Regions from separate parts of the Haloactinospora alba genome, predicted to be linked through region 2. Evidence: riboswitches for the same ligand, from Rfam matches in the RefSeq annotation. Region 2 holds a riboswitch; the other holds the start of a gene.
What was found. Region 2 has a riboswitch for glycine ahead of gcvP (aminomethyl-transferring glycine dehydrogenase). Riboswitches for the same ligand answer to the same signal wherever they lie in the genome.

Region 1 (6,525 bases), 1.4 Mb from region 2:
CGTTGACGGCCAGCCCCCCGCGGCTCGTCTCCTTGTACTTGTCCATCATGTCCGCGCCGGTGTTGCGCATGGTCCGGATGGCCTTGTCCAGCGACACGAAGTGGCTCCCGTCGCCGCGCATCGCGATGCGGGTGCCGCTGATCGCCTTCACCGACGCCAGCGCGTTGCGTTCGATGCACGGCACCTGCACCAGTCCGCCGATCGGGTCGCACGTCAGGCCGAGGTTGTGCTCCATGGCGATCTCCGCGGCGTTCTCCACCTGTTCCGAGGAGGCGCCCAACGCCTCGGCGAGCCCGCCCGCGGCCATCGACGACGCCGAACCGACCTCGCCCTGGCAGCCCACCTCGGCGCCCGAGATGGAGGCGTTCTGCTTGAACAGGATGCCGATCGCGCCGGCCGTGAGCAGGAAACGCACCACCCCCTCCTCACCGGCGTCGCGGGTGAAGTGCATGTAGTAGTGCAGCACGGCCGGGATGATGCCGGCGGCGCCGTTCGTCGGCGCGGTCACCACGCGCCCGCCCGCCGCGTTCTCCTCGTTGACCGCCAGCGCGTAGAGCGTGATCCAGTCGCTGCCCCGCATGGGGTCGTCCAGCTCGGGCGGGTCCGGTTTGATCAGCCCCTCGCTGTCGCACTGCCCGCCCAGCTGCCGGTACAACCCGGGCGCGCGCCGGGGGACGTTGAGCCCGCCGGGAAGAGTCCCCTCGCTGTTCACCCCGTGCCGCACGCACTCGCGCATGGTCCGCCAGATCTCCAGCAGCTGGCCGCGGACCTCCGAGGCGCTGCGGCCGAACGCCTGCTCGTTGGCGAGCATGATGTCGCTGATCGACATGCCCGTGTCCCGGCACAGCGCCAGCAGCTCGGCGGCGGTACCGAACGGGTGGGGCAGCGGGGTGTCGTCCTCCTTGATCCGGTCGGAGCCGGTGGCCTGCTCGTTCACCACGAAACCGCCGCCCACCGAGTAGTAGGCCGCGGCGAGGAGCTCCTCCCCGTCGGCGTCGTGGGCGAGGAACCGCATCCCGTTGGGGTGGCCGGGCAGCTGCTCCTTGCGCCGGAACTCGATGTCCTCGGCCGGGTCGAAGGCCACCTCGCGCCCGCCGCCCAGCCGCAGCCGGCCGGTGTCGCGCACCGCCGCCAGCAGGTCGGGGACGGCGTCCACGTCGACACCCTCCGGGGTCTCGCCGAGCAGGCCGAGGATGATCGCGGTGTCGCTCCCGTGCCCCTTCCCGGTCAGCGCGAGCGAGCCGTACAGCTGCGCCCGGACACGGGCGGTGCGCTGCTGCAGCCCCTCCTGCGCCAGCCGGGACACGAACGTGCGGGCGGCACGCATCGGACCGACCGTGTGCGAGCTCGACGGGCCGATTCCGATGGAGAAAAGATCGAAGACGCTGATGGCCAATGTCCTGCCCTCCTCGTTGAGCACAGGGAAGTGGATTGTCCTCCAGACAGGTGTAGCCGGATCACGCGCCGCCGGTTTCCCAACAACGCACGACCCGGCTACCTCTGTCGGGTAGGGGAGTGTGGCCCCTACTGGTTCCGGTAGAGCGGATGCTTCGTCGCGAGCGCGTCAACCCGACGCCGCAGCGACTCCGCCTCGTACTCCGGGGTGAGTGCCTGGGCGATGATGTCGGACACCTCGGTGAAGTCCGCGTCGTCGAAGCCCCGGGTGGCCAGCGCCGACGTGCCGATGCGCAGGCCGGAGGTGACCATCGGCGGGCGCGGGTCGTTGGGCACCGCGTTGCGGTTCACCGTGATGCCGATCTCGTGCAGCCGGTCCTCGGCCTCCTGGCCGTTGAGTTGTGAGTTCACCAGGTCCACCAGCACCAGGTGGACGTCGGTGCCGCCGCTGAGCACGTTCACCCCGGCCGCGGCGGTGTCCTCCCGGGTGAGCCGCTCGGCGAGGATCTTCGCGCCGGAGACGGTGCGCCGCTGCCGGTCGGCGAACTCCTCGCCGGCGGCGACCTTCAGCGCGACTGCCTTGCCCGCGATGACGTGCTCCAGCGGGCCGCCCTGCATGCCGGGGAACACCGCCGAGTTGATCTTCTTGGCGTACTCCTCCTTGGCGAGGATGAGCCCGCTGCGGGGGCCGCCGAGGGTCTTGTGCGTGGTGGTGGTGACCACGTCGGCGTACGGCACCGGGTTGGGGTGCACGCCGCCCGCGACCAGACCGGCGAAGTGCGCCATGTCCACCAGGAGCAGCGCGCCCACCCGGTCGGCGATCTCGCGGAACCGCGCGAAGTCGAGCTGGCGCGGGTAGGCGGACCAGCCGGCCACGATCATCTTGGGCTGGTGCTCGGTGGCGAGCTTCTCCACCTCGTCGTAGTCGATCAGCCCGTCCTCGTCCCGGACGTGGTAGGCCACGGGGTTGAGGATCTTACCGGAGTAGTTGATCTTCATCCCGTGGGTGAGGTGCCCGCCGTGCGCCAGGTCCAGCCCGAGGATGGTGTCGCCCGGCTTGAGCAGCGCGAAGTACACGGCCGTGTTGGCCTGGGCGCCCGAGTGCGGCTGGACGTTGGCGTACTCGGCGCCGAACAGTTCCTTCGCCCGGTCGATGGCGAGCTGCTCGACGACGTCGACGTGCTCGCAGCCGCCGTAGTAGCGGCGTCCCGGGTAGCCCTCGGCGTACTTGTTGGTCAGTACGGTCCCCTGGGCTTCCAGGACCGCCTGCGGCGCGAAGTTCTCGGAGGCGATCATCTCCAGGGTTTGGCGCTGCCGACCCAACTCGTCGTCGACGGCGGCGGCGACGTCGGGATCGAGCTGTTCCAGCGACTGATCGAGAAGGTTCTTCTCGGAGGACATCTGATTAACCTTCACCTTCGGTCAGTTGGGTGTACTGCTCCGGAGTGAGCAGGTTGGACGGTTCGTCGGTGAGTTCCACCTTGAACAGCCAGCCTTGGCCATAGGGGTCCGTTCCGATGAGCTCCGGCTCGTCCACAGCGGTGCGGTTCACGTCGACGACCTCACCGTTGACGGGGGAGTAGAGGTCGCTGACCGATTTGGTCGACTCGACCTCGCCGCAGGTGTCGCCCGCCGCGACGGTCGTGTCCACCTCGGGCGGTTCCACGTAGACGATGTCGCCCAGCGCCTCGGCGGCGTAGGCCGTGATGCCGATGGTGGCGACACCGTCGTTGATGGCGACCCATTCGTGCTCGTTCGTGTAGTTCAGCTCAGCGGGAACGCTCAATTCGACTCTCCAGGAGGTTTTCCATTGTCCGGAACGGCCTGGCCGGGGTGCGGACGCCTCGTGCTTCCACTACCACGCGGCCCTGTACCAGGCGCGGGCGCCGCGCTCGACCCGCCCGGTGAGATTCTGCCGGGCGGGCGGCGCTGCCCGCAGCCGTGGCTCGCGCCATGGCCCACGCGGGGCCGGGATCTCAGCGATCCCGCTTGTAGAAGGGCAGGTCGACGACGTCGACCTCCTCCGGGCGCCCCCGCACGTCCACGGCGAACGTGCCTGCCGCGGCCGACAGGCCACCGTCGACGTAGGCCATGGCGATAGGACTTCCCAGCGTAGGCGACGGTGCTCCGCTGGTGACGTTGCCCACCACCTGGCCGTCGCACAGCACGTTCTGGTCTTTGCGCGGCACTCGGCGGCCCCGGCCGACGAGCCCCACCAGGCGGCGCGGACGCTGGCTCTCCGACGCCTCGGCGAGGGCGGCGCGGCCGACGAAGTCACCGGGCTTGTCGAACTTCACCACCCGGCCCTGGCCGGCGGAGAAGGGCGTGATGTCGGCGCTGAGCTCGTTGCCGTACAGCGGCATCCCCGCCTCCAGACGCAGCGTGTCCCGCGCCGACAGGCCGGCGGGGACCAGCCCGTACTGTTCGCCCTCGGAAAGCAGCGCCCGCCACACCTCGGGCGCGGCCGACGCGGGCTTGAGGAAGATCTCGAATCCGTCCTCGCCGGTGTAGCCGGTGCGGGCGAGCAGCACCTCGTGCCCGGCGACGGTGTGCCGGTAGCCGGCGTAGTAGCGGATCTGGTCCAGGTCGGCGTCGGTGAGCGGCGCCAGGATGCGGGCGGCCTCGGGACCCTGCAGGGCCAGCAGGGCGTAGTCCTCGGTCTGGTCGTCCACCCGGGCGTCGAAACCGGTGGAGCGTTGCGTGAGGGCGGCCAGCACGGTGTCCGCGTTGGCGGCGTTGGCGACCACCAGGTAGTCGTCGTCGGCCAGCCGGTACACGATGAGGTCGTCCAGCACCCCGCCGTCCTCGGCGGTGATCATCGTGTAGCGCGCGCGTCCGATCTTGACGGCCGACAGGTGGCCCACCATGGCGTAGTCGAGGAGGTCGGCCGCCTGCGGGCCGGTGATGCGGATCTCTCCCATGTGAGAGAGGTCGAAAAGGGCCGCTTTCTCCCGCACCGCCGTGTGCTCGGCTTTCTCGCTGCTGTACCGCAACGGCATCAGCCAGCCGGCGAAGTCGACCAGTGTCGCACCGAGGTGTTCGTGCGTCTCGCGCAGCGCGGTCTCGCGCGGTTGCGCGTCCGTGCCGCTGTCAGGCGCTGTCATTGTTCTCCCGCGAGGATGGGCGTCGTGTCAGTGCAGGCGTTGCCATCCTCCCCCTCTGTCATCGGTGCCTGAGAGCTTCGCCGCGCCGAGCGGCTTGCACCTTCGGCGAGGGGCCACCCGCGGCCCCTGCTTTCCAGAGTGGTCTCACCCGTACGGTCCGTCGCGCCTGAGAGGTTCTGCGGGGAGGAATTGCTCCTTCGGCGGTCCGCGCTGGCTGCGAGGACACTCTCCCGTGCGGGGTCGTTGACTGGCTTTCAGCCTAGCAGTGCCGTTTCCCTGAGCCCAGAGCGCGGGTGCGGGTCGGCGTTCTGACCAGTGCCTCTCCCGCCGCGCGGGTGGATGTGGAGCGGTGTGCGGGAACTCCGGCGCTCGGCTCGTCACGGCCCGGCCGGCGGGGTGGAGCCCTGGGGGCAGCCCACACCACCCCCAGGGCGAATTCGGCAGCATGCCAACGCGAACACGAGTTCGTAACCGAACTGCCGACACCGGTCATTCTGCCGGACGCCGTCCCGGCGCGCTGGAGAATCCGAAAAAACTCCTCTGACCAGGGGGTTCGTGCTGTCGGTATGGGCGGTGGGATGAGGAGGAGGCGCGGGGAACCGGCCGGTACGGTCCGTGCCGCCGCGCCACCGAACCCGGAACCGGCTCCGCGCTCGGCCGCCGGCCCCCGGGCCAGTGCCACGTTCGGCGTCTCACTCTGGCAAGGCCCTGGCGCGGAGCCGTGCGGGAGGTACTCGCCGTCCCCGGGGAGGCCGCGGCCGGGTGCGGGACGGAAGCGGGCGCCCCCGGGGACGGTGTCGGCGCGTCACGCCTTGCGGCGCTGGCGCACTGCCTCGGCGAGGCCGTTCAGTACCTCCTCGGTCGTCTCCCAGCTCATGCACGAGTCGGTGATGGACTGGCCGTAGGCGAGCTGGTCGGGGGAGGTGAGCTTCTGGGCGCCCTCCTGCAGGAAGCTCTCCAGCATGACGCCGGTGATGCCGTGCTGCCCCGCGGCGACCTGGCGCGCGATGTCCTCGGCCACGCCCGGCTGGCGCGTGTGGTCCTTGCCGCTGTTGGCGTGGCTCGCGTCGATCATCAGCCGCCGCGGCAGTCCGGCGCGTTCCACCGTGTCCAGCGCGGCGTTCACGCTGTCGGCGTCGTAGTTCGGTCCGCCGCGTCCGCCGCGCAGGATCACGTGGCAGTCCGGGTTGCCGGAGGTGTTCACCACCGACCCGGCACCGGCCGGGTCGACGCCGAAGAAGGTGTGCGGGGCGTCCGCGGCGCCGCAGGCGTCCACGGCGGCCTGGACGTCGCCGTCCGTGCCGTTCTTGAACCCGACGGGCATGCTCAGTCCGCTGCTGAGCTGGCGGTGCACCTGGCTCTCGGTGGTGCGCGCGCCGATGGCGCCCCAGGCGACCGCGTCCGCGATGTACTGCGGGGTGATCGGGTCGAGGAACTCCGTCCCGGCCGGGACACCCAGCGAGCTGATGTCCAGCAGGAGCTTGCGCGCCGTGCGCAGCCCCCGGTGCACGTCGTAGCTCTCGTCCAGACCCGGGTCGTTGATGAGCCCCTTCCACCCCAGGGTGGTGCGCGGCTTCTCGAAGTACACCCGCATCACCACGCGCAGTTCCTCCTGCACGGCGGGCGCGAGGCCGGAGAGGCGCTGCGCGTACTCCAGCGCGGCGGCGGTGTCGTGTACCGAGCACGGGCCCGTGATGACGAGCAGCCGGTCGTCGGTCCCGTCCAGGATGTTCTTCACGTCGCCGCGGGCGTCGGCGACGAGCGAGGCTCGCTCCGGTCCCATCGGCAGCTCGGCGAGGAGGTCGCGCGGCGCGATGAGCGGTTGGTAACTGGCGACCCGCGTGTCGTTGGTGTTCGGCATGGTGTAGCTCTCCCTCTCCCGGTTTCCCCACTACGCACACTAGTGCGTCCAGTCGTGTGCGGGATGCAACGTCACTGAGCTGCGGAAATACAGAAAATCCGCGACTGGCCAGAGTCGCACACGGCATCGTGTGCGTACTATTCCGCCGCCGTGCGACTCCGACCG
Region 2 (14,319 bases):
GTCCTCCTGGCCAGCGCCACACGTGGGAACACGGGAGGCGAACGGTCGCGGAGGATCCGCCCCGGTACGCGGGAACCGACGGCGACGAGCCGCTGGGGAGCGTTGGGGAGGACAGCCCGATCGCTGCGTTGGTGTCCCCGATGGGAACAGTGTGGTCGGTTGGGAGACTCCGCCGGGAAAGGCGGGGCGCCGTCGGTGGGACACACGCGGTCTTGCCCTCGGCGTCCCACGGGACCGATGCGTCCGGAGGGTGCCCGGTGCGGTGCTCCTGTCGGGTGGCGGATCCCCCGGCCGTGGCCGCACCCTCGTGCGGAACGTTCGTGCCAGCGGGTGGGGAAGGGGCACCGAGGGCTTCCTACGGTGCCGTTCGGCGGGAACAGGTGGGGCGCGGGACCGGTTCCCGGAGGCGCGGAACACGGGAACGCAGGAGAGCGTTTTTCTCACAGCCCCGATTTCTCGGGAACTTCCGATCAGGAACGGCCGTGTCCCGAATACACTCGTACACGTGTCGAGACGGGCATTCCCCTCCGTGCAACCGCTCGGTAACCCCGTATGCCAAGGCTTGCGGTGTCTGGCATGCGGGAATGCCCGTGGTGGGCCCGGCAGGAGGGCGGCTCATCCCCGTTCCCCCGACGAAGCCGCCGCGCCTTTCCCGAGAGGAGGGAGGGGAGGTTCCTCTGTTGTATCGGCACTGCGCCTCCCGCGCCCAACATAGGATGAGGACTATGAAGTGAATCGGGAACTACAGGAATCTCCTGGGTCGTTCTTCGTCACGGGCACACCGCCCGAACACCACGTGCCATGATTATCAGCCGAATCAACCACCGCCCCGTGCGGTAGGAGGCCGAGCCGACCTATGTCGAGCGTTTACTGCACGCAGTGCGGTCACGCCGTTGCGGATGGTGCCCGTTTCTGCTCCAACTGTGGTACCCCTCTCCGCAGTGACGCGCAGCAAGCCCCCCAATCGGGGGAGCGCCGTGAGTCCGTTGGTGAGACGACGTCCACCATATCCATCTCGGGGATCCAGGCTCTGGAGGCCGAGACCGAGTCCGGTGACGACGTCGCCCCTGATTCCACCAACGTTGACGCCCTTCCCTCCGGGACAGCGCTGCTGGTGGTCAAGCGCGGCCCTAACGCCGGCAGCCGTTTCCTGCTGGACAGCGACGTCACGACCGTGGGGCGTCATCCCAACAGCGACATCTTCCTCGACGATGTGACCGTGTCCCGGCGTCATGTCGAGTTCTTCCGGCGCGGCGATGGGTTCGGCGTACGCGATGTCGGTAGCTTGAACGGCACCTATGTCAACCGGGAGCGTATAGACGAAGTGGAACTTGGTGGCGGGGACGAGGTCCAGATCGGCAAGTTCCGATTGGTTCTGCTGACCAAACCACGGCGCTGAGCCTCCCGCCGGCAGGAGGGTACACCCAGGGGACAGGGAGGTTTGCGTACTCCACTGCAGGAGAACCTTGTACCGGAGGGCGCCGTCGGCGGTAGAAGCGGCAGGTGTGGCTCACACGACACCCGAATCCGTCTCTGTGGCCTTTGGCTTCGGCGGTGTACCGTGAAGACAGACGGAATGGACCCTGGCGAGTGCCCATCCGGGACGACGAGTCGTGGGACGGAGCCGAAGTGAAGTACATGGAGGTTGTCGGCGTCCGGGTCGAGATGCCCTCAAACCAACCGATCGTGTTACTCAAAGAGTTCGATGGTGAACGTTATCTTCCGATCTGGATCGGGGCGGTCGAAGCCACTGCGATCGCTTTGGCTCAACAAGGGGTCGTTCCGGCACGGCCGCTCACTCATGATCTTTTCCGGGACGTTCTCGAGGGTCTGGACGCGCATCTGGAAACCGTGAACATCACGTCGCTCAGCGACGGTATCTTCTACGCTGATCTGGTTTTCTCCAACGGGATCGAGATCAGCGCGCGACCGTCGGACTCCATCGCTCTCGCGTTGCGTACCGGCGCGGCGATCTACGCGCACAGCGATGTTGTCGACGAGGCCGGCGTTCCAATACCTGACGAGCAAGAGGACGAAGTGGAAAAGTTCCGCGAGTTCCTGGACACGATCAGTCCCGAGGATTTCGGTCGGACAACCTGAGAGACACGGGTCAGGCCAGCGCGGGAGCTGTCCTTCCCTCCGTCGGGCGAGGGGCGGTGTGGGGGCCGCCCCGGAGACGTTCGGGACCGTGCGCGGCCGGAAACCCCCGGTGGTGAAAGCTGGAGGGTGAACTGCCGTACGAGGGGTGGGGCGTGTGGCGGGACTCTGCCGCTCCTCGCTCTCTTCGGCCGTCGGACGGAAGGCACCGCGGTTCTGCGTGCGCGTGTGGCTACGGATGGCTACTGCATGTTAGGAGGAGAGCGTTTCGCAACGCGCCGGAGCGTGCCGTTGACGCTTTCCACACCGTCGACTTACTTTCGTTCTCGATGAGAACCCGCGGTGCACTCGTCGAAAGTCTCCTTGCCGGGCTGCCGTGGGCGAAGAAGCCGGAGGTTCGGCGTGGCGGTTGCGAACAGTGAACAGCAGGCCTCCGGGAGCGAGCGGTTCGCCGTGCAGAGAGCCGGGGAGCAGGGCCTACTGTGTAACGAGGACGTGGTGGCGCTGCCTATGAACATCGGCTATCGCGGTCCCACAGCGTGCGCGGCTGCCGGTATCACCTACCGCCAGCTTGACTACTGGGCACGGACCCGTCTCGTCGAGCCGAGCGTGTGGCCCGAGGACACATGCGGGGCTGCCCTGTACAGCTTCCGGGATGTGCTGATTCTCAAAGTGGTGAAACGGCTGCTCGACACGGGGATCTCGTTGCAGCAGATCCGTACCGCGGTCGAGCACCTCCGTCACCGTGGCACCTCCGACCTCGCCGAGATCACCTTGATGAGTGACGGCGTCAGCGTATACGAGTGCACCTCTCCGGGGGACGTGGCCGACCTCATGCGGGAGGGGAAAGCCGTCTTCGGTATCGCCCTCGGGCACGTGTGGCGGGAGCTGGAGAGCTCGCTGCGCGAGTTTCCCGGCGAGCGCCTCGCGGGGACGAGGCCGCCGGAGCCTCCCCACGACGACGAGCTGACGCGGCGGAGACGGCATCGCAAGACCGGTTGAGCGGGGTCCCGTATCCGGGGGGCGGTGTGGGTGTCCTGTTAAGGTCACCTGCACGTACTCTCGGGCTGGTTCCGGGAGGACGCAGCCAGGATCAGGGAAGCGGCGCTCCCGATGGCTGACAGACTGCCCGGAAACTCCGGTGGCGGGTAGGTGTTAGTACCATGGCGAGTGACGTACAGGGACAACTTCAGCAATGACCCGAGCCGTCGATACCACGTGGGAGAGACCCTCAGCGGGCGCCGACGGGGCAATACTCCCCAGTAACCTCTCAGGCAAAAGGACCGCGTGGAGGAGGCAACTCTGAAGCGGTAGGCGGTAAGCGCCTGCGCCACGTCCGAGAGGTCGTGGGCGACAGAGGGGGAGACCAGACAGGAGCAGCCGACAGTCGGCCTATGCGACCAGGAGGTCTCCATGCCGGAGCAGCCCACCTACGAAAACCCCTCCGACCGCGTTCCGGCGCGACAGTTCGCGGACCGGCACATAGGTCCGGATCCGGCGGACCTCGCCGAGATGCTCAAGGTTGTGGGATACGAATCGACAACAGCTCTCATGACCGCTGCTGTCCCCCACAATATCCTGAACGAGAACAAGGGGCCCGCGCCGTTGCGTCTCCCCGACGCGGCGAGCGAGAGCACCGCTCTGGCCGAGCTCCGCGATCTCGCGGAACGCAACCAGGCCCTGACCACGATGATCGGGCAGGGCTACTACAACACGGTCACCCCGCCCGTGATCAAACGCAACATCCTGGAGAACCCGGCCTGGTACACGGCCTACACCCCTTACCAGCCGGAGATCTCCCAGGGGCGGCTCGAAGCTCTGCTGAACTTCCAGACCATGGTCTGTGACCTGACGGGCCTTGCCGTCTCCGGCGCGTCTCTGCTGGACGAGGCGACCGCCGCCGCGGAGGCGATGACCCTGGCCCGGCGCGCGAGCAAGAAGAAGAGCGCGGCCTCGGCTTTCATCGTGGACTCCGACGTCTTCCCGCAGACGCTGTCCGTACTGCGTACGAGAGCTGAGCCGCTGGGAATCGACATCGTCGTCGCGGATCTCTCGAACGGTCTTCCCGAGGTCGACGCCTTCGGAGTCCTGACACAGTACCCGGCGGCCAGTGGGGCGGTACGCGACCCGCGCCCCGTTATCGAAGCAGCTCATGAGCAGGGGGCGATGGCGGTCGTCGCCGCTGACATCCTCGCGCTGACCATGCTGCGCAGCCCGGGTGAGCTGGGAGCCGACATCGCGGTCGGTTCCACCCAACGCTTCGGCGTTCCGATGGGCTTCGGAGGCCCGCACGCGGGTTACATGGCTGTGCGCGAGGGACTGCAACGCCAGCTTCCGGGGCGCCTCGTGGGCGTCTCCGTGGACAACGCGGGGAAACCCGCCTACCGCCTGGCTCTGCAGACCCGCGAACAGCACATCCGCCGGGAGAAGGCCACGAGCAACATCTGCACAGCCCAGGTGCTGCTCGCGGTCATGGCCGGCATGTACGCGGTGTACCACGGCCCGGACGGGCTGCGTGCCATCGCGGAGGAAGTGCACGCACAGACGGCCCAGATCTCGGCGAAGCTGCGTGCTCGCGGCTTCACGGTGCTCCACCGGGAGTTCTTCGACACCCTGCGAGTGCAGGTGCGCGGGGACGCCCAGGCGGTCGTGGAGGCCGCGCGGGAGCGGGGCATAAACCTGCTGCGCGTGGACGACAGCACTGTCGGTATCACATGTGACGAGGTCACCACCCAGAAGCACGTGGACGGGGTCCTGTCCGCGTTCGGGGGCAGGGAGGACACCGAGGGTTCGGAGAGCGGACGTGACGCACTGCCGTCGGCGCTCCGCCGCGGCGTGGACTACCTCGACCACCCGGTCTTCAACACCCACCGCAGCGAGACGTCACTGCTGCGTTACATGCGTCAGCTCTCCGACAAGGACCTGGCGTTGGACCGCACCATGATTCCGCTGGGATCGTGCACGATGAAGCTCAACGCCACGGCCGAGATGGAGTCGATAACGTGGCCGCAGTTCGCTGACCTCCACCCGTTCGCGCCGTTGGAACAGGCGTCGGGGATGGTATCGCTCGTGCGTGACCTGGAGAAGTGGCTGGCGGAGGTCACCGGTTATGACGCGGTGTCGTTGCAGCCCAACGCCGGGTCCCAGGGAGAGCTCTCCGGGCTGCTGGCGATCCGCGGCTACCACCGTGGCCGCGGGCAGGAACAGCGGGACGTGTGCCTCATCCCGAGCTCGGCACACGGTACGAACGCGGCCAGCGCGATCATGGCGGGGATGCGGGTCAGTGTCGTGTCCTGCGACGAGAACGGGAACATCGACCTGGCGGACCTGCGCGCCAAGCTGGACAAGCACAGTGACGACCTGGCCGCGATCATGGTGACCTACCCCTCCACCCACGGCGTGTACGAGGACACGATCACCGATGTGTGCCGTCTGGTGCATGAGGCCGGGGGCCAGGTGTACGTGGACGGTGCCAACCTCAACGCGCTGCTCGGTTGGGCGAAGCCCGGGGAGTTCGGTGCCGACGTCAGCCACCTGAACCTGCACAAGACCTTCTGCATCCCGCACGGCGGCGGTGGTCCCGGAGTGGGGCCGGTCGGGGTCCGGGCGCACCTGGCCGGCTACCTTCCCAACCACCCGGGGCAGCCGGAAGCCGGACCCTACACGGGGGTCGGTCCGGTCTCCTCCGCTCCCTTCGGCTCGGCGGGGATCCTGCCGATCTCTTGGGCGTACATGCGAATGATGGGGGCGGAAGGACTGCGTTCCGCGACGGAGACGGCGGTGCTCTCCGCCAACTACGTCGCGAAGCGGCTGGAGCCCTACTACCCGGTCCTGTACACCGGTTCGGGTGGGCTGGTGGCTCACGAGTGCATCATCGACATCCGCGACCTGGCGAAGAGGACCGGCATAACCAACGAGGACGTCGCGAAGCGGCTGATCGACTTCGGGATCCACGCCCCGACGATGTCCTTCCCCGTGGCCGGGACGCTCATGGTGGAACCCACCGAGAGCGAGGACCTGGCTGAGCTGGACCGGTTCATCGACGCGATGGTCGCCATCCGCGCCGAGATCGACCGCGTCGCTGACGGGAGCTACGACGCTGAGGACAACCCGCTCAAGAACGCTCCGCACACGGCCGAGGCCCTAACCGCTGACGACTGGAAACACGACTACCCCCGTAGCGAGGGGGGGTATCCGGTAGCGAGTTTGCGGTTCAACAAGTACTGGTCTCCCGTGGGAAGGATCGACCAGGCCTACGGGGACCGCAACCTGGTCTGCGCTTGCCCCCCGCCGGAGGCCTTCGAGGGATAGGTCCCTCCCGTAGGAGTGTTCGGGTGGTGTCAGCGACCCGCCGGGTCGCTGACACCACCCGGTTCCGTGCAGGCCGGTGCGGTCCGGGCCTGCCCCCTGCGGGATGCCGGAAGACGTTCCGGTCCGTGGCCGTGACGTGGTACCTGCGGCATACTGCCACCGAGGTGAATCTACACCGTAAAGGTGGAGCTTTTCTTCAACCAATTACGAAACCATCCCGCGCACGGCCACTAACCTTCCGTCCCACAGACGTTACTCTTCCACCACCAACGGCACTGCTGCATTACCAGCCAAAGTGGAGAGTGACTCTATGACCGCGGCCTCCGGGAACCCTGACCCCAGCACGGCGAACGAGGCGGAACTCGCGAACCTGTGCGAGCAGGCTCGCGACCTTGCGGAGAACGGCCACCTGAAACGCGCTGCGTACGTGTACGAGCAGGTTCTCGACCAGGGGAGCCCCACGTACCGCCCTCGGGCAGCTCTCGGCCTCGCCGTGGTGCGACACGACCTGGGTGACGTGCGTGCCGCCCGTGGAGCGGACCGGATGGCCATCGAAACGGGGGACCCCGAGTTCGCCGCTCGCGCCGCCTACCACCTGGCCCTCTCCCACGAGGCCGACGGAGCCGGGGAGGAAGCCAGCGAGGCATGGCAGGAACTCCTCGCACTGGGCAATGACCGCTATGTTCCGGCTGCCCACCACGGGCTCGCCCGCATCTCCGAGGAACGCGGCGACCCTGCGGAGGCGCGGGAGTACTGGAGCAGGGCGCTGGCGGAACCCCCCACACGGCTCGTGGCGGAGGCCGCCCACGACTACGCCGGGCGTCTGCTCGACCGGGGAGAGGTGGACGGGGCGGAAGCAGCGATCCGCACGGGGTTGGAAGCGGGCGAGCACCCGGGGCTGCGGCTGTTGCTGGGGGCCGTGTACATGGAGCGCGCCATCGGGGAGTTCGGTGCCGTAACGGCCGAGACCGAACCGGGGCCGGAGGGAGGCACCACAGCGCCCCCCGAGACGACCGGTGCGGCCGTGGAGCTGCTGGCCCGCCTGCTCGAGGTGCGCGGAGACCCGGAGGAGTCCCAGCGTGTGTGGGAGTACGGCATGGCACACGGCGACTCCGCCACCGCGGAGGAGGTGCGCTCCCGGCTGCGACGTGGTTTCCTCGCGCTCGACGCCTCCCCACCCGAGGAGGCACAGGCCGAGGAGACACACGAGGTGACCGCGTGGTGGGACCCCTATGTGGAGGCCGCCGCGAGCGAGGGCACTTCCGCCATGCTCGCCGGAGAGCTGTTTCTCGCGCTCGACCAGATGTACACGCGAATCGCGGGGCCAGTCGCCGCGGGGGAGGAGCGGGCCGCCGAACTGCGCCAGGTTGCGGAGGAGGCCGTACGGGTGCCGAGCTCCTACGTGTGGGGGAGGGCGCTGCACGACGACTTCCGGGAGCGCCTACGTCGTGCGGTGGCGGGTGGTACCGACGTGCTTCCGCCCGGATGGCCGGACGCGACCTAGGTGTGCTGCGGGACCGTTCCGGTGGGATCTCACTCGAGGCCCGGTGGCACGGGCTAACGTCGGGGCACATGGACATAGATACGCCCCACGGTCCCGCCCGGTTCGATATCGCCGCGCCGTCCACCCGGCCGCGTGGTTTGCTGGTCCTCACGCACGGAGCGGGAGGGGGAGTGGACGCCCCCGACCTGTTGGCGCTGTGCGAGGCCGCCCGTGCGGCCGGACTGGTGGTGGCGCGGGTGACCCAGCCCTACCGCGTCGCCGGCCGGAAGGCGCCCGGAAAAAGCAGCGCCCAGGACGAGGCCTGGTGCGCGGTCGTGCGTCACGTCCGCGCCCGTACGGAACCCGGCCAGTTACCTCTGGTCGTGTGCGGACGGAGCAACGGCGCACGGGTGGCCTGCCGTACAGCCCGCTCTCTCGGAGCGCAGGCGGTAGTGGCGCTCGCCTTCCCCTTGCGCCCTCCCCGGCGTCCGGAGCACTCACGCGTAGCCGAACTCCGCTCCACGGGAGTCCCCACGCTGGTGGTGAACGGTGACCGTGACCCGTTCGGGGTACCGGACCCCAGCGACGCGACAACGTTGGACGTGCGCCCGGGAGAGCGCCACGAGCTGGCCAAGGCCCCGGACGACATCGCCCAGGGCGCGGTCACGTGGATGCTTCGTTACACGGAGTGAGCGGACAGGTCCGCGTCGGACCGGGTGGAGGCGGACCTGTCCGTGGGGCGGTGCGGCGCGACCGTGTTGCCGTCGGGCAACAGTTCCCCCGTGTCGTCGAACAGCACGACACCGTTGCACAGCAGGCTCCAGCCCTGTTCCGCATGGCTGGCTACGACCCGGGCCGCCTCTCGCTCGGGACTGTTGACATCCGGGCACTGCGGGGAGTGTGGGCACGACATTGTGCCTCCGGTTCAGCTAGAACGGGTACCTGTTGCCCGCACTCTAGTGGCATGAGACACACTTCGTGTGTCGTTGCCGGAAAAAGGACGCGGAACCGTCTGGCCGGTCACGCTCGTCCCCGCCCTCTCCGTTCCCGCCGGGGCCGTCGACAGGCGCTGCCGGTGCTGGCACGAACCGGCCCGCTGCGGTGCACCGCGGGGAGGCGACGCCCGGCTTCCGGAACCGTCCCGGGGCACCGGGGCGCTGTTACACGTTGCCGGAACGGTCCCCGTCCCCGCGCAGTATCTCCCGGGAGAGTTGGTCCGCCGCCCGGATCGGCTCCGGTATCCGGTACCGGGGGCTGAGGTCCAGGACCAGCCGGGTGGATCCTGCCAGGTCCGCATCGTGACCAACCGAGATGTAAACGGGGCGGACCCCGGTCCGGGTGCGTAGCGCACGCCCCACGACGTCCCCTTCCGCGACCAGGTCGCTCCACGATCCCCGCTCTTCCGCCAGCGGTTCCGCGGCACCGACCAGCAGGGATTTCGCGCAACCGATCGTGGGACGGCCAAGCGACCACCCCATGTGGCACGCCAGACCGAACCGGCGCGGATGAGCCCTGCCGGCACCGTCGCAGAGAACGACGTCGGGGGAGGTGCGCAGTTTCCCGATGGTCTCCATGAGCGGAGGAGCCTCCCGGAACGCGAACAGACCGGGAACGTACGGGAACCGCGGTTCGGCGACGGTCGTCGCGTGGTCGACGACCTCCAGCGTGCGCCTGGACAGCACCACGACCGCAGCGACCAGTCGCTGGTCGTCGGGGGAGTACGTCACATCCGTGCCGGCGACGAGGGAGACGCTGTCCGGGTCCACAGCGGTGACACGGACACGGTGCGCCAGGGACTCCTGGAGAGAGCGCGCCTCGTCCGGGTCGCTGGGGAACGGGCGTAGCCGGGCGTCCTGCTCACCGTGCGACGTTTCTTCTGGTTCTTCTGGCATCTCGGGTGGTCCCTCACTGTCCGCCACGGGTTCTGCGGGCCGCGGGGCGGGCCCGGCGGCCGGCTCCCGCAAGACCACCCCGGTGGAAGGCGCGGACGAACTCCCCGCCGAGGCTGACGCCGGCACCGAGCGCGAGACCGACAGCGACCGCACTGGCCAGGCTGACGAGTCCGACCACGGTCTGGTCCAGGGTCACCTCCAACAGTCCGCGGTAAAGGATACTGCCCGGCAGGAGCGGGGCGATGCCGGGGATGACGTAGGGAAGAACCGGGCGATGGGTGCTGCGGGCCAGCCAGTGTCCGGCTATTCCGACGGTGATGGCACCAGCCGCGGTCCCGATGATGATGGGAGCGTCCAGCAGCGTCCGTACGCCGGCGTACACCACCCAGATCACGATTCCCATACCGCCGATGGCAGGGAGCATGCGGGGCGGCACGGCGAGAGAGACGGCGAAGGTCACGGCGATCCCCGCCGCACCGGCAATCACCGCGGCGTCGATCGAGGTGCCGGCCATGGGAAGGTTGTCGAGGTCCATGGGGACGCCGATCTTCACCGCGGCGTAGGCGACGGCACCGACGCCGGAGACGATCGCGCCCAGCGTGAAGAACACTTCCAGTAACCGTGCGACCGAGGAGACGTAGGACCCGCTGATCCCGTCCTGCAGACTGGCGACAAGGGCGCGTCCCGGTAGCAGTGCCATGATGTTACCGGTGATCACAGCGCCGGCGTTCAGTCCCAGCCCCAGGGCCTCACTGGCCCACAGCAGTGCCACCCCGATGCACGAAGCGATGATCGTGGCTGCTGTCATCTGGTAGAACTCAGCGAGCCCGCGCTTGGCGAGGTAGGCGGAGGCGCGGTCACCCAGCACGGTTGCGACGAACGCGACCCCCGCGACGATGAAGCCACCACCGAACATCAGACTGGCGCTGGACGCGATCAGGCCGAAGCACATGACGATGAGCCAGTTGGGATAGGGCGGCCTGGCACGTTTGATGGCACGCAGGCGCGCTATCGCGTCCTCCAGCTCGAGCAGACCGAGCGCTGCCTCCTGTACGAGCTTGTGCAGCTCGTACACGCGGAAGTAATCGAGTGTGCGTCGCCGCACCACCCGTTCGCCGGTCACGGGAGCGTGCTCACCCCCCGGATGGGCGGAGAGCGTGATGGCGGTGAACGTGACGGACACCTCGGAACGTGGCAGTTCGTAGGCCACTGACAGGCTCAGCATGGCTTCGCTGACCGCTTCGGTGCTCTCGCCACTGGCCAGCAGTAGTTCTCCCACGCGGAGGATGAGGTCGATGACCCGCGGATCGGGAAGTTCCGCCACCTCGTCGTCGAGCGAGCTGCCGTGTAACTCGGGTTCGTGGGATGCGCGCCAATCCCGCAACCGAGTGAGCAGGTTGTCCTCGTTCTGCGGGTTCGGCCGGTGCGGATTCTGGGCCATGGTCGGTTTCCCCAACCTCCTCAAGACGGTCAGCCGGTGAGGATACGTCTTCGTGGCGGTAGAGCCCTGAGCGGACGCGGAGGGCGGGCACCGGGTTGGCCGTTGCCCGTGCGTTGTCTGTCGAGTACCTCACGGACAATCGTGGCAGCTCGGGATGGGAAGGCTGATGAGCACGCCGAGCGTGGTGGCACAGCCGGGTCAGACAGCCGCCCTCGACGGGTTCCGTATCCGGGCGGTCCCCCCGTCCCGCATGACACGGGTAGCCCTTTGGGTCCGTTACCAGTGAGGTTACGCCCCGTTCCCTCCGGGTGTGACGAGACCTGTCTCATAGGCGTGTACGACAGCGTGCACCCGGTCCCGCAGGCCGAGTTTGGTCAGGATGTTGCCCACGTGGGTTTTGACCGTCGTCTCGCTGACGACGAGGTGCTCAGCGATCTCCACGTTGGAGAGCCCGCGCGCGAGAAGTTCCAGTACCCCGCGTTCCCGCTCTGTCAGCTGGCCCAGTTGCCCCTTTGGGCCGCGCAGGGAGGGGAGCCTGTCGGCGAAGCGGTCCAGCAGCTGGCGGGTGACGGTGGGAGCGACGATCGCTGCCCCTTCGGAGACGGTGCGGATCGCGCTGGTGAGTTCGTTGGGGGGAACGTCCTTCAGCAGGAAGCCGCTCGCTCCGGCCCGGAGCGCTTCCACCACGTATTCGTCCAGGTCGAAGGTGGTGAGAACGAGGACCCGGACCTGTTGCTCGGCGGTGCGTGCCCAGGACACGATCTCCCGGGTGGCGTCGATGCCGTCCCTGCCCGGCATCCGGATGTCCATAAGCACCACGTCGGGCAGCAACCGCCGCGTGTCGGTCACGGCCTCGCGCCCGTCACTGGCCTCCCCGACCACGGTGATCTCGGGGTCGGGTTCCAGGATGAGACCGAAACCGGTGCGTACCAGCGGTTGGTCGTCGACAAGCAACACACGGATGGGCATGGGGCGGTCGTTTCCGATCGTGACTCTGGGAAGGGCGGCCCGAACGGGGCTGCTTCGCGGTAGCGGCCCGGGGAGTAGGGCCCGGGGCTCATGTTTCGGGAAGGGAGGGAGGAGTTCCTCCGAACGCCGGACAGATCTCCTGGTGGTCGCACCATCCGCATAGCTTGCTGGGTTTGGGCTCCCACGCGCCCGAGCGCGCCGTCCTCTCGATATCGGTCCAGATGTCGAGTATCTCGGACTCGGCGTTGCGGAGTTCCTCCTCCGTTGGCTCGTACCAACGGACCTTTCCGTCCCCGAGGTACATGAGCTGGAGCCGGGTGGGGACCTCGCCGAGTTCCCGCCACAGCATGACTGCGTAGAAGAAGATCTGGAATTTCGCCTTGTCCTCGAAACGGGGCTGAGGCGACTTTCCCGTCTTGTAATCAACGATACGAATGTGTCCGGTGGGGGCGACATCCATTCTGTCGATATACCCGCGCAGCCGTAGTCCCGATTCCAGGGTTACTTCGATCCTCTTCTCGCGCTCGCGTGGCTCGAGCTGCTCCGGTCGTTCCATACCGAAATAGCGCGTGAGCAGCTTACGGGACTCCGCCAGCCAGGTGGCCAGCTCCTGGTCGTCAGCCAGCAGCTCGGCGCTGCGTGGTTCGCTGGCGCGCAGCTCCTCCCAGGCCGGTTCCAGCATCGACAGGGCAACCTGCTGCGTGCGCTCCTCGGCCGGACGAGAGAACAACCGGTCCAGGACACTGTGGACGAGCGTGCCGCGCAGCGCGGCGAGGCTGGGACGTTCCGGCAACCGGTCGATGACACGGAAGCGGAACAGCAACGGGCACTGCACGAAGTCAGAGGCGCGGGAGGGGGACAGCGAGTGGATCACGGGGAGGTCATCGACTTGACTCATCGTGTTGTGGACGGTTCCGCCCCAGCCGTACTGGAGCTGCTGCGCCCTTCTCCTTCCTGGCGTGCGTCCTGTCGCGGCTTCCGTCGGGACGGCGGTCCGCCCCTGCGCCCGCGTTTCTCCAGATTAGGCCGGAGGCCACGCCTCCGGCGCGGTCTCCGACCACGTAGCCTGGCAGTGTGACGGAACACGGTAGACCCCACCCTGCACGTCCCAAGCGGCGCGGTCCCTCGGATCCCGGCGACGGGCCGGCCGACCGGCCCTCCGGACTCCTGATGGGGCGCCCCTTCGGCGTCCCGGTGTACGTCTCCCCGTCCTGGTTGGTCATCGCCGCGTTGATCACCCTGCTGTACCGGCCCCTCGTCGAGGGAGAGCTGGCGCTCGGTCCGTGGTCGTACCTGGTGGCGTTCGTCTTCGCTGTCCTGCTCTACGGCTCGGTGCTGGTCCACGAACTGGCCCATTCCGTCGTGGCCCGACTCTACGGCCTTCCCGTGCACTGGATCTCCCTGTACATGCTCGGCGGGGTATCCCAGATCGGTGAGTCGCGGACGCCGAGCCGGGAGTTCTGGATCGCGTTCTCCGGTCCTCTGCTCTCGCTGGGGCTGGCCGGCCTGGGGTACGTGGCGTACGGCTATACCACGCCTGCCACGGTCGCCCATGTCCTGCTCTGGCAGCTTTGGGTGGCGAACGCGATAGTCGGTGTGTTCAACCTGCTGCCGGGGCTGCCGCTGGATGGTGGCAGACTCGTCCGAGCCGTCGTGTGGGGGGTGACACGGCGGCCTATGGCCGGAACCGTGGTTGCTTCCTGGGCGGGGCGTCTGCTCGCGGTTCTCGTCGTGGCGCTGCCCTTTCTCAACGCCGCGCTCGTCGGCACCCCCCCGGAGTTGTTCGCGGTGCTTTGGGCTGTTCTGCTCGGAGCGTTCATCTGGTTGAACGCCGGATCGGCGCTACGGACAGCAAGGATCAGGGAACGCATCCCCGCCCTGCGGGCCCGCCGTTTCGCCCGCACGGTGGTCAGCGTTGTCGCGGACACTCCGGCGGCCGAAGCCCGGCGCCGGATGGCCGAGGCCGACGCCGGCGCCATTCTGGTTGCCGACCCCGCTGGTGCGCCCACCTCGATCGTCAGTGAGGCGGCGGTCCAGGCGGTGCCCGAATCCCGGCTCCCCTGGGTGACGGTTTCGAGTCTCGCGCGCTCCATCACCTCCGACAACGTGATATCCGCTGATTTGGA

Region 1: another riboswitch for glycine. It lies ahead of gcvT (glycine cleavage system aminomethyltransferase GcvT); the one in region 2 lies ahead of gcvP (aminomethyl-transferring glycine dehydrogenase).

What each region holds. Positions count from the first base shown of each region.
Region 1 is NZ_VFQC01000001.1:475,757-482,281, forward strand. Features, by position in the region: gene FHX37_RS02200 (L-serine ammonia-lyase) at 1-1,396, opposite strand, end outside; gene glyA (serine hydroxymethyltransferase) at 1,525-2,796, opposite strand; gene gcvH (glycine cleavage system protein GcvH) at 2,801-3,181, opposite strand; gene gcvT (glycine cleavage system aminomethyltransferase GcvT) at 3,372-4,499, opposite strand; glycine riboswitch at 4,643-4,742, opposite strand; gene FHX37_RS02220 (3-deoxy-7-phosphoheptulonate synthase) at 5,305-6,360, opposite strand.
Region 2 is NZ_VFQC01000001.1:1,858,168-1,872,486, reverse strand. Features, by position in the region: gene FHX37_RS08450 (FHA domain-containing protein) at 857-1,399, shown strand; gene FHX37_RS08445 (bifunctional nuclease family protein) at 1,630-2,100, shown strand; gene FHX37_RS08440 (MerR family transcriptional regulator) at 2,500-3,099, shown strand; glycine riboswitch at 3,307-3,393, shown strand; gene gcvP (aminomethyl-transferring glycine dehydrogenase) at 3,511-6,408, shown strand; gene FHX37_RS08430 (tetratricopeptide repeat protein) at 6,719-7,912, shown strand; gene FHX37_RS08425 (alpha/beta hydrolase family protein) at 7,981-8,583, shown strand; gene FHX37_RS08420 (DUF5999 family protein) at 8,571-8,804, opposite strand; gene FHX37_RS08415 (endonuclease V) at 9,052-9,783, opposite strand; gene FHX37_RS08410 (threonine/serine exporter family protein) at 9,797-11,224, opposite strand; gene FHX37_RS08405 (response regulator) at 11,513-12,193, opposite strand; gene FHX37_RS08400 (RecB family exonuclease) at 12,282-13,091, opposite strand; gene FHX37_RS08395 (site-2 protease family protein) at 13,268-14,319, shown strand, end outside.